Regions from separate parts of the Paenibacillus sp. PvR133 genome, predicted to be linked through region 4. Evidence: riboswitches for the same ligand, from Rfam matches in the RefSeq annotation. Region 4 holds a riboswitch; each other region holds the start of a gene.
The links. A riboswitch is a leader RNA that binds a small molecule or an ion and turns the genes downstream of it on or off. The one in region 4 is predicted to bind thiamine pyrophosphate.

Region 1: it holds a riboswitch for thiamine pyrophosphate, as region 4 does, so the genes downstream of both, thiC (phosphomethylpyrimidine synthase ThiC) here and JOE49_RS10395 (ECF transporter S component) in region 4, are expected to answer to the same signal.
Region 2: it holds a riboswitch for thiamine pyrophosphate, as region 4 does, so the genes downstream of both, JOE49_RS19520 (thiamine phosphate synthase) here and JOE49_RS10395 (ECF transporter S component) in region 4, are expected to answer to the same signal.
Region 3: it holds a riboswitch for thiamine pyrophosphate, as region 4 does, so the genes downstream of both, JOE49_RS07945 (ABC transporter substrate-binding protein) here and JOE49_RS10395 (ECF transporter S component) in region 4, are expected to answer to the same signal.

Annotation. Positions count from the first base shown of each region.
Region 1 is NZ_JAFIBS010000001.1:2,133,934-2,136,134, forward strand. It holds gene JOE49_RS09505 (IclR family transcriptional regulator) at 33-776, shown strand; TPP riboswitch at 932-1,044, shown strand; gene thiC (phosphomethylpyrimidine synthase ThiC) at 1,232-2,201, shown strand, end outside.
Region 2 is NZ_JAFIBS010000001.1:4,491,984-4,494,184, reverse strand. It holds gene JOE49_RS19525 (ABC-F family ATP-binding cassette domain-containing protein) at 1-901, shown strand, start outside; TPP riboswitch at 995-1,103, shown strand; gene JOE49_RS19520 (thiamine phosphate synthase) at 1,368-1,961, shown strand; gene thiO (glycine oxidase ThiO) at 2,026-2,201, shown strand, end outside.
Region 3 is NZ_JAFIBS010000001.1:1,781,153-1,783,353, forward strand. It holds gene JOE49_RS07945 (ABC transporter substrate-binding protein) at 82-1,125, opposite strand; TPP riboswitch at 1,317-1,426, opposite strand; gene JOE49_RS07950 (pyridoxamine 5'-phosphate oxidase family protein) at 1,697-2,131, shown strand.
Region 4 is NZ_JAFIBS010000001.1:2,326,424-2,328,624, forward strand. It holds gene JOE49_RS10390 (TatD family hydrolase) at 7-804, shown strand; TPP riboswitch at 849-958, shown strand; gene JOE49_RS10395 (ECF transporter S component) at 1,209-1,805, shown strand; gene JOE49_RS10400 (ABC transporter ATP-binding protein) at 1,805-2,201, shown strand, end outside.

The sequences.
Region 1 (2,201 bases), 190 kb from region 4:
AACGAATATGGATACAAGAGGAGCGCTTCACGATGGAAGACCGTAAATTAACCGTTCGCGCTGTAGAGCGTGCACTTGATATATTGCTGTGTTTTACCGCAGATTCGGATCTTGGCCTGACGGAGATTGCCTCCAAAATTGGTCTACATAAAAGCACGGTTCATCGGCTGCTGACTACGTTAGAGGATCGGGGCTTTGTCGTTCGGAATGCCGAAACGGAAAAATATCGACTTGGCTTCCGCATTTGGGAGCTATCCACGCATTTGTCCCAAAGCGACGAGCCGGCGGTGTTGTTACAGCCTGCAATGGAAGGACTACGTGATCGTCTGGGCGAGACGGTCAGCTTGTACTTACGGGACGGCAGCATGCGTATTCGCATACAAGCCGTGCAGAGCAATCAGGCGATCCGCAGGGTTGCGCCTGTAGGTGCGCGTATGCCGCTGGCTGTAGGGGCCTCCAGCAAGGTGCTGGCAGCCTTTATGCCGCCGCAAGAGCTGGAAGCCCTGCTAAGCGGGGATGAATGGCCGTCCTCAGTAGACCCGGAGGTCTATAAAGCCCAGCTGCAGGACATTCGCGAGACGGGCTATGCGACCAGCTATGAAGAACGGGAGCCAGGGGCTGCTGCTGTGGCTGCCCCAATTGTAAACCGGAAGGGACAGGTCACTGCGGCTTTATCTGTATCCGGTCCGGTCAGTCGGCTTGCACCCGAGACGCTACATGACTTTGCTCCGATTTTGATTGAAGCGGCGAAGGAAATGGGACTTATGCTTCCGTAACAAGAATGAGCACAGTTGAAGCAAGCAAAGTGATTTGATGGGGAGCGTCTCCTTAGTAAAGGGAACCTAGAAGGGTTGCCAAAGCCATAAATTTAAAGTAGTCTGGTAAGGATGGCGGGATATCTGTTATAGCCGCCTCATGTGAATAGAAGTATCACAGTTACTGGGGGAGCCTGTAATGCCGGGCTGAGATGGAATCGTGCAAGATTCCGGACCCTTTGCACCTGATCTGGATCATACCAGCGTAGGGAAGTAATCGGCCATTGAAATGTATACGCGGCTGCTGTCTACAGTGGCGCATTGGAATAGGATTATTCCACATGCGTACTGTCTGGATAGCTGCCTCGTTAGATTAGCCGGTTCCCTAGGGAACCGGCTTTTTTGCATAGATCAGCGCCACCCTGGGAATGGTTCCGGATCGGTGTGTCATTTCATCGAAACGGGAGGAATGGACAATGAAGCCGACAGAAGTAGAAGGAACAAAAGGAACAGAATTGAAATCAACAGAAGTAAGATTGGTAGGAACAAAAGAAGTTGAGGTAGAGAAGACAAACGGGGAGCAAGCCAGAGGGGTAACGCCCTTTCCGGGGAGCCGTAAGGTATATATTCAAGGCTCACGGCCGGACATTGCCGTGCCAGAGCGCGAAATTGCTCTTCATCCTACACATACGCCGCAGGGCACGGAGCATCATGAGCCATTGCGTGTGTACGATACGAGCGGTCCCATGACCGACGAAGCCTATCAGGTCGATATCCGTCAGGGCCTGCCTCCATTACGGCGAGCTTGGGCCCTGGAACGGGGCGATGTGGAGGCTTACGAGGGACGCGCCGTCAAGCCGGAGGATAATGGACTGAAACCTGGCTCCAAACGGGAGACAGTGGAATTTCCCGGCGTGACCAACCGTCCGCTTCGTGCTTCGCTAGGACGTGTAGTGACGCAAATGCATTATGCGCGGCAAGGGATCATTACGCCCGAAATGGAATTTGCGGCGATCCGCGAAGGGGTGGAGCCTGAGTTTGTACGGCAGGAGTTGGCGGCTGGACGAGCCATTTTGCCTTCGAATATCAATCACCCGGAAAGTGAGCCAATGGTCATTGGGCGTCATTTTCACGTGAAGATCAATGCGAACATTGGTAATTCTGCGGTTACCTCCTCCATCGAGGAGGAAGTGGAAAAAATGACCTGGGCTGTGCGTTGGGGCTCGGATACAGTTATGGACCTGTCCACAGGCCGTAATATCCATACAACACGTGAATGGATCATTCGGAATTCTCCTGTACCGATTGGGACTGTACCGCTGTATCAGGCACTTGAAAAGGTGAACGGCGAAGCAGAAGCGCTGACGTGGGAGCTGTATCGCGATACGCTGATTGAGCAGGCGGAGCAGGGCGTGGACTATTTTACAATTCATGCGGGTGTATTGC
Region 2 (2,201 bases), 2.2 Mb from region 4:
TACTGAGTTTATGAACCAGGTCGTTAATGTTATTTACCATCTTGAATTTGCCAAGATGACCCGTTATTCAGCTAACTATGAAAAGTTTCTTGAAATGGCGGATCTGAACAAAGCTCAGCATATTGATGCTTATGAGAAGCAACAGGACTTTATTAAGAAACAGGAAGATTTTATTCAGCGTAATAAAGCGCGTGCCTCTACATCAGGCCGAGCAAAGAGCCGTGAAAAGCAACTTGATCGGATCGAACGTATAGATAAGCCTGAAGAAGCTGCGAAGCCAACCTTTCAATTCAAAGAAGCACGTGCAAGCGGAAAGACGGTATTTGAGGGTATTGATTTTGAGATTGGTTATACGCATGCCCTTTTGCCTAAAATGTCCATGACGATTGAACGTGGCGAAAAGATTGCTATTGTTGGCTACAACGGTGTCGGTAAATCGACATTGCTCAAAACCATATTGGGAAAAATACCGCCAATCAGTGGAAAAACCTATCAAGGTGATTTTTTGCAGCCCGCTTATTTTGAGCAGGAAGTAAAGGCGGAGAAAATTACACCGATTGACGATGTGTGGAATGAATTCCCACATTTGAACCAGCATGAAGTACGAGCGCATTTGGCGCGTTGCGGTTTAAAGAATGAGCATATCACGCGTCCGCTATCTGCGCTCAGTGGTGGAGAACAGGCTAAAGTCCGTCTTTGCAAACTGTTAATGCGTGAAAGCAACTGGGTACTGTTCGATGAGCCTACCAACCACTTGGATGTTAAAGCTAAGGATGAGCTGAAACGTGCCTTGAAGGAATACAAAGGGACCGTATTGCTTGTATCTCACGAACCGGACTTTTACGAGGATTGGGTAACCAAAACGTGGAATGTGGAAGAGTGGTCAAGTAAAGTTAACTAACATCAACTAAATCCAATTCTGCATATTTCACACGAAGTGGGGTTTGCAGAATTAGGAAAATATGCTAAGCTATCTTTAGCTTATACAATAAAATAGTCACACTAGGGGAGCCGCCCATGCGGCTGAGACGGAATAAATGGATTTCGGACCCTTTGCACCTGATCTGGGTTATGCCAGCGTAGGGAAGTGAGCACCGTACAAACAAGGCAACACCATCTTATTTTTGTTTGTGCGTGGGACGATACACGTATACGGATATCATGGTCCGTTCGATTATTGGACGTTCGTTAAACCACTTCCTTGGGGAAGTGGTTTTTTTGCGTTTCGTTCATTTTAAGTTGTTCGAGCTTCCGTAGACAATTCACATACAATCCCCTTTCATTTCTGCTGGTAGACGTGGCTGACTAAGCTTAGATCCTTTAGTCCAATGTGAGGTGAAGACAAAATCGAATTACACGCAATTTCGATGGAAAAGGGCACTTTTGCACAAGCAGCCCAAGTGGCTGCTGTGATTTGTCCGTATGTTCATTATGTACACGCACGTTTAAAACAGAATGGTGCCTCTGCATTGCTATCTTTGACTCGCAGCATGGTGGAGCAGGGAGTTCCTTTGCAACAAATTGTAGTAAATGATCGTGTGGATGTAGCTTTACTTACTTTGGTTGGAGCCGTCCAGCTACCAGCTAATGGATTACCTGTAGCGGATGTGAAAAGCCTACTTCCAAAGGGTACACGCTGTGGAGTATCTGTGCATTCCTTGAAGGAGGCGCAGACTGCCGAGCGGGTAGGAGCGGACTATGTACTTTATGGTCACATATATGAGACCCATTGTAAGCCCGGTATTGTACCACGGGGTTTAGCTCAGCTTGAACATATTTGCAGGCTGTCGAACATTCCGGTGATCGCGCTGGGCGGCATACAACCGCACCATATCCCGGAGCTTTATAAGGCTGGAGCATGCGGAATTGCGGTGATGTCTGGTATATGGGAGGCTGAGTCGCCCGTTGCAGCTGCGCTGGAATATAGGCGAATGGCAGATCTTGTAGTTCACGACCTGTAGCGAGAAAACGAGAGTAGAGGCAAGCTGAAAGCAGAATGGTTTATGGAGAGGAGACACGGAACAAATGCCAAAGATACACATAGAGGCAAGAGCGATAGGACACGCTGAATGCTTGGTCATAGGTGGAGGTGTCATCGGCAGTTCCATTGCTTATCATGTGGCCAAGGAGGGAAGAAGTACGATCATGCTGGAACGATTGATCCCGGGTGAGGGAGCCTCAGGAGCAGCGGTTGGAATGCT
Region 3 (2,201 bases), 550 kb from region 4:
CGATGGGAAGCACCATCCGACTGCGTAGTGGCGCTTTGTTCACTTCTCTAGATCAGTCTTATTTAGCGTTTTAACAAATGATCAACGCTTGGGCAGGAAACCGTTTGTGAAGGCTTTATCGACTTCCAAAGGCTTGCTGAGCAGCTTGCGTTCGTACATCCAGTCCGAATAGTTTTGCCATACCTCCGCTTTTTGCACACCCCATTGCGCGGCATCGTCCTGATAACGCGGGCTTAGCCATTTTTGGCTCGCAAGTACCAGTTTTTTATCCAGCTCCGGTACAGCTTTGCTTAAGATGTCTGCGGCTTCTTCCGGATGAGCGATAGTGTATTCATAGCCTTGTGCGGTAGCGTCCATGAACGCTTTGACCAGCTCGGGATCATTTTTTATTGTCTGTTCGTTGCTCACAATTACAGGTGTATAGTAATCGAGGCTTTTGGAATAATCTTTTACATACAGCATATCCAATGGCTCACCTCGAAGCTGGGCCTCGATTCCGGTCCATGCGTAGAAAATCCAGGCAAAGTCGATATCCCGCTTCACGGCTGTAAAATAGTCTGCATTGCCCATGTTGATGATCTTCACTTTGCTCACGTCGCCTTTGTCTGAATCCATGATGGATTTCATGACCGCTTCTTCTACGGGAGAGCCCCAACCGCCGTATTTTTTACCTTCAAAATCTTTCGGGCTCTTAATTCCACGATCTACCGGGGCTGCGAAGCCTGAGGTATTATGCTGAATCACCGCAGCGATGGATACAAGCGGCACGCCTTGCGTACGAGCCTGTGTGACGCCTTCTTGGTAGCTGATACCAAAAGGTGCAGCATTAGAAGCAACCATTTGATCAGCTCCGCCTGAACCAGGTTGAACAATTTGGACATTCAAACCCGCTTTTTCGTAAAATCCTTTGTCCTTAGCGACATAGAGTCCCGTATGATTCGTATTGGGTGTCCAGTCGAGCACGACTTTAACATCTTTGAGCCCCTTTGCCGGAGTAGACGTTTGAGTGCCGGTAGCGGGAGCCGCTTCTTGGGATGTGGGGGGACTTCCACCGCAAGCGGTCAGGGTCAGGGCCATGAGCCACAGACTGATCAGTCCCAGGCTTAATATTTTCATGCGCTTCATCGTTGTGTTCTCTCCTTTAATTACCCGTTATCCGTCCAATCAGACAGCTTAAGTTCCCCATTTTCTAAAAATAACATCTGCCGGATGCGATCTTTCCAACAACTTAATCTTCAACAAAAAAAGCGCCCCGAGTTTCCGGGACGCTTGCGCTTGTATATACCAAAGTAAGGGATGGTCCTATGTAAAAAAGGCACATCTTGCTTAAGCATTCCTACGCTGGCATTACCCAGATCAGGTTGTAAGGGTCAGTGTCTTGGGACACACTCTCAGCCGGCCGATTCCAGCACCCCTGGCATTGTATGGTTTAATGGGTTCATTTATTCGGGTTTACTACGACGATTATATGCCTTGAATGCGGGTCTGTCCAGCATGAAGGGAGAGGTGACGGTTCATTTGCCGAACGACAGGGTACACTTTTACTGTGAGCTTTGATCTGAAAATGAGCATGAATCAATTCGATTCGATCCGGTCATGTTATTTTCAGAACAGCTACGCAAGTAGGTTCAGATGGGCTGGTGCCCAATGGCGTGGCCGTAGAGAATTCTAATTCGTGAAAAGGAGTTGTTGTACTGTGGGTAAAACGGAAACATTGGATCGCAACCAACTGGAACAAGCCATTGTGAAGGCTTTGGATAACAACAAATTTTGCTCGTTAGGTACGGTAGAGGGTGGCAAACCGAAAGTACGCTATATGGCCCTTTTTAACGATGGAATGAACATTCATCTGGCGACAGATCGCAAAACGCATAAAGTAGAGGAGCTAAAGGACAATCCGAATGCTTATCTGCTGCTGGGTTATGAAGTTGGCGGTACGAAGGAAGTCGTAGAAGTGGAGGCTACCGTCCAGATCACAGCTGATGAGGGGCTGCGCAAACAAGTGTGGAACGATTCCTTGAAGGAATGGTTTTCCGGACCGGATGATCCCGATTATGTCATTCTGGACGTGAATCCGACACGCATTGAGTATGTGGGTCAGCAATCTGAGCGCCAGGTTTGGAAGAAGTAATACGAATATAAATGGATAAGCCGGTGAATCTCCGAGTTTTTTAGGAGGTTTGCTGGCTTTTTATTTTTTG
Region 4 (2,201 bases):
AATGAGATGGAAAGGGGTACACCGTTAATTGATATTGGCGTGAACTTGATGCACCGTTCGTTTCATGCGGATCGGGAACAGGTGGTAGAGAGAGCCGCAGCTGTAGGGATTTCACCCCTGATTATTACCGGGACCAGTGTCCGCAGCAGTCGGGAGGCTTCTCAGTATGCAGCACGTTATCCGGGCAAGCTGTATGCGACAGCTGGCGTGCATCCCCATGATGCCAAAGACTGCAGCGCAGAGACGGTTCAGCAGCTCCGTCAGCTGGCGAGTCAGCCGCAGGTCGTATCCATAGGGGAATGCGGATTGGACTATAACCGAGATTTTTCGCCGCGTGATGTGCAGCGCCGATGGTTTGGGGAGCAAATCCAACTGGCGGGTGAGCTGAATATGCCGTTATTTTTGCATGAACGAGATGCACATGAGGATTTTGCCGCTATGCTGCGGGAGTATCAAGGGCTTGTCGATAAAGCAGTGGTGCATTGTTTTACAGGCACGGAACAAGAATTGCATACGTATGTAGAGATGGGACTGTATATCGGGATCACCGGCTGGATTTGCGACGAACGGCGTGGCAAACATCTGCGTGAACTGGTCAGAGATATTCCCTTGGACCGTCTGATGATTGAAACGGATGCTCCATTTTTGACCCCGCGTAATTTGCCCGTGAAGCCCAAAGAAGGGCGTAATGAGTCGATGTATCTCGCTCACATTGCTGCTACGATAGCCGAATGTACAGGCCGAAGCATGATGGAGATCGAAATCGCCACGACGGAGACAGCCAAACGTTTCTTCGGATTATAGGATTGTCAAAGCCATAGATGTGGTATATATTATAGTGAATTAAAAAAGCATTGTCGGGAGCTTGAGAAAGTCAGGCTGAGAGGGTGGCCCTTGCCACTGACCGTGAAATCTGATCTGGGTAATGCCAGCGTAGAGAAACCAAGAACACTATACAGGAATGCCGCTTGTTTCGCGGTTGTCGATAGATACAATGTATGTCCTAGCATTTTACCTTGACCCTGACTTTGGCTTGGTATCAGTGTAGTAGCTTAGACTACTGGTTATATAAGGCATATCGACGAATGATGTTTTGTATGGTGCTTCACCTTTTACTGCGCATAAAGCTTGCCTGGAGATTCAGCTCCAGACAAGCTTTTTTTTTATGGCCAAGAGGCCAATTATAAGGATAAGGGGAGCATGCAATAATGAATACTGCTGTAAGAGCGTCCAAAGGGTTGAAGCTGACTGATATTTTGGTCACGATTGTGATCGCTGTTGTGTTCGGGTTAGTCTACAAAATATGGGGACCTGCCTATGATTTGATGAAACCATTCGGTCTACACGCCGAGCAACTGATGTATGGCATGTGGTTTATGGCAGGCACGTTTGCTTATCTCATCATTCGCAAGCCGGGTGTTGCAATTTTGGCAGAGGTGGCAGCGGCAACGGTCAGTGCTTTTTTGGGAAGCGAATGGGGGATGTCCACCTTGTACTATGGCCTGCTGCAAGGCTTGGGAGCGGAGCTGTTTTTTGCGGCTTTTCTGTATCGGAACGCAAACCTGTGGGTTGCTTCGCTAGCTGCGGCCGGGGCGGCTGTCGCTTCTCTCATTTTAGACTTCAGCTACGGGTATATTGATCAGCTTTCGACCTGGAACTATGTTTTGTTTATTGGTTTTCGCATGATTGGCAGCATTGTGATTGCCGGGGTATTCGCGTTCTATCTGGCTAGGGCATTGGAGGTAACCGGAGTCACGCGAAGTTTGAGACCCGCAACGGAACAAGATTATAAGGGGCTGGATTGATGAGCCAGGCAACCGAAGATGTGGTGGCTTCGATCACCCGTCTTCGGTTGAAATTCCCCGGTGAGCAGGAGCTGCTTTTTCACAATATGTCTTTGTCTGTCCGCAAGGGGGAAAAGCTGCTGTTGCTGGGACCGAGTGGATGCGGTAAATCAACGCTGCTCCAAGTGTTAAGCGGTCTGATTCCACGCACGATAGAAGTGCCTATGAAATGCGATGCTGCTGTAATCCCAAGTGTCTCAGGTATTGTATTTCAAGATCCTGATACGCAGTTTTGTATGTCATATGCAGACGAGGAACTGGCTTTTGTGTTGGAAAATAATCAGGTTCCTCGTGAGCAGATGCGATCCCGTATTCGCGAGCTGCTGATACAGGTTGGTCTATCAACGGATGATATAC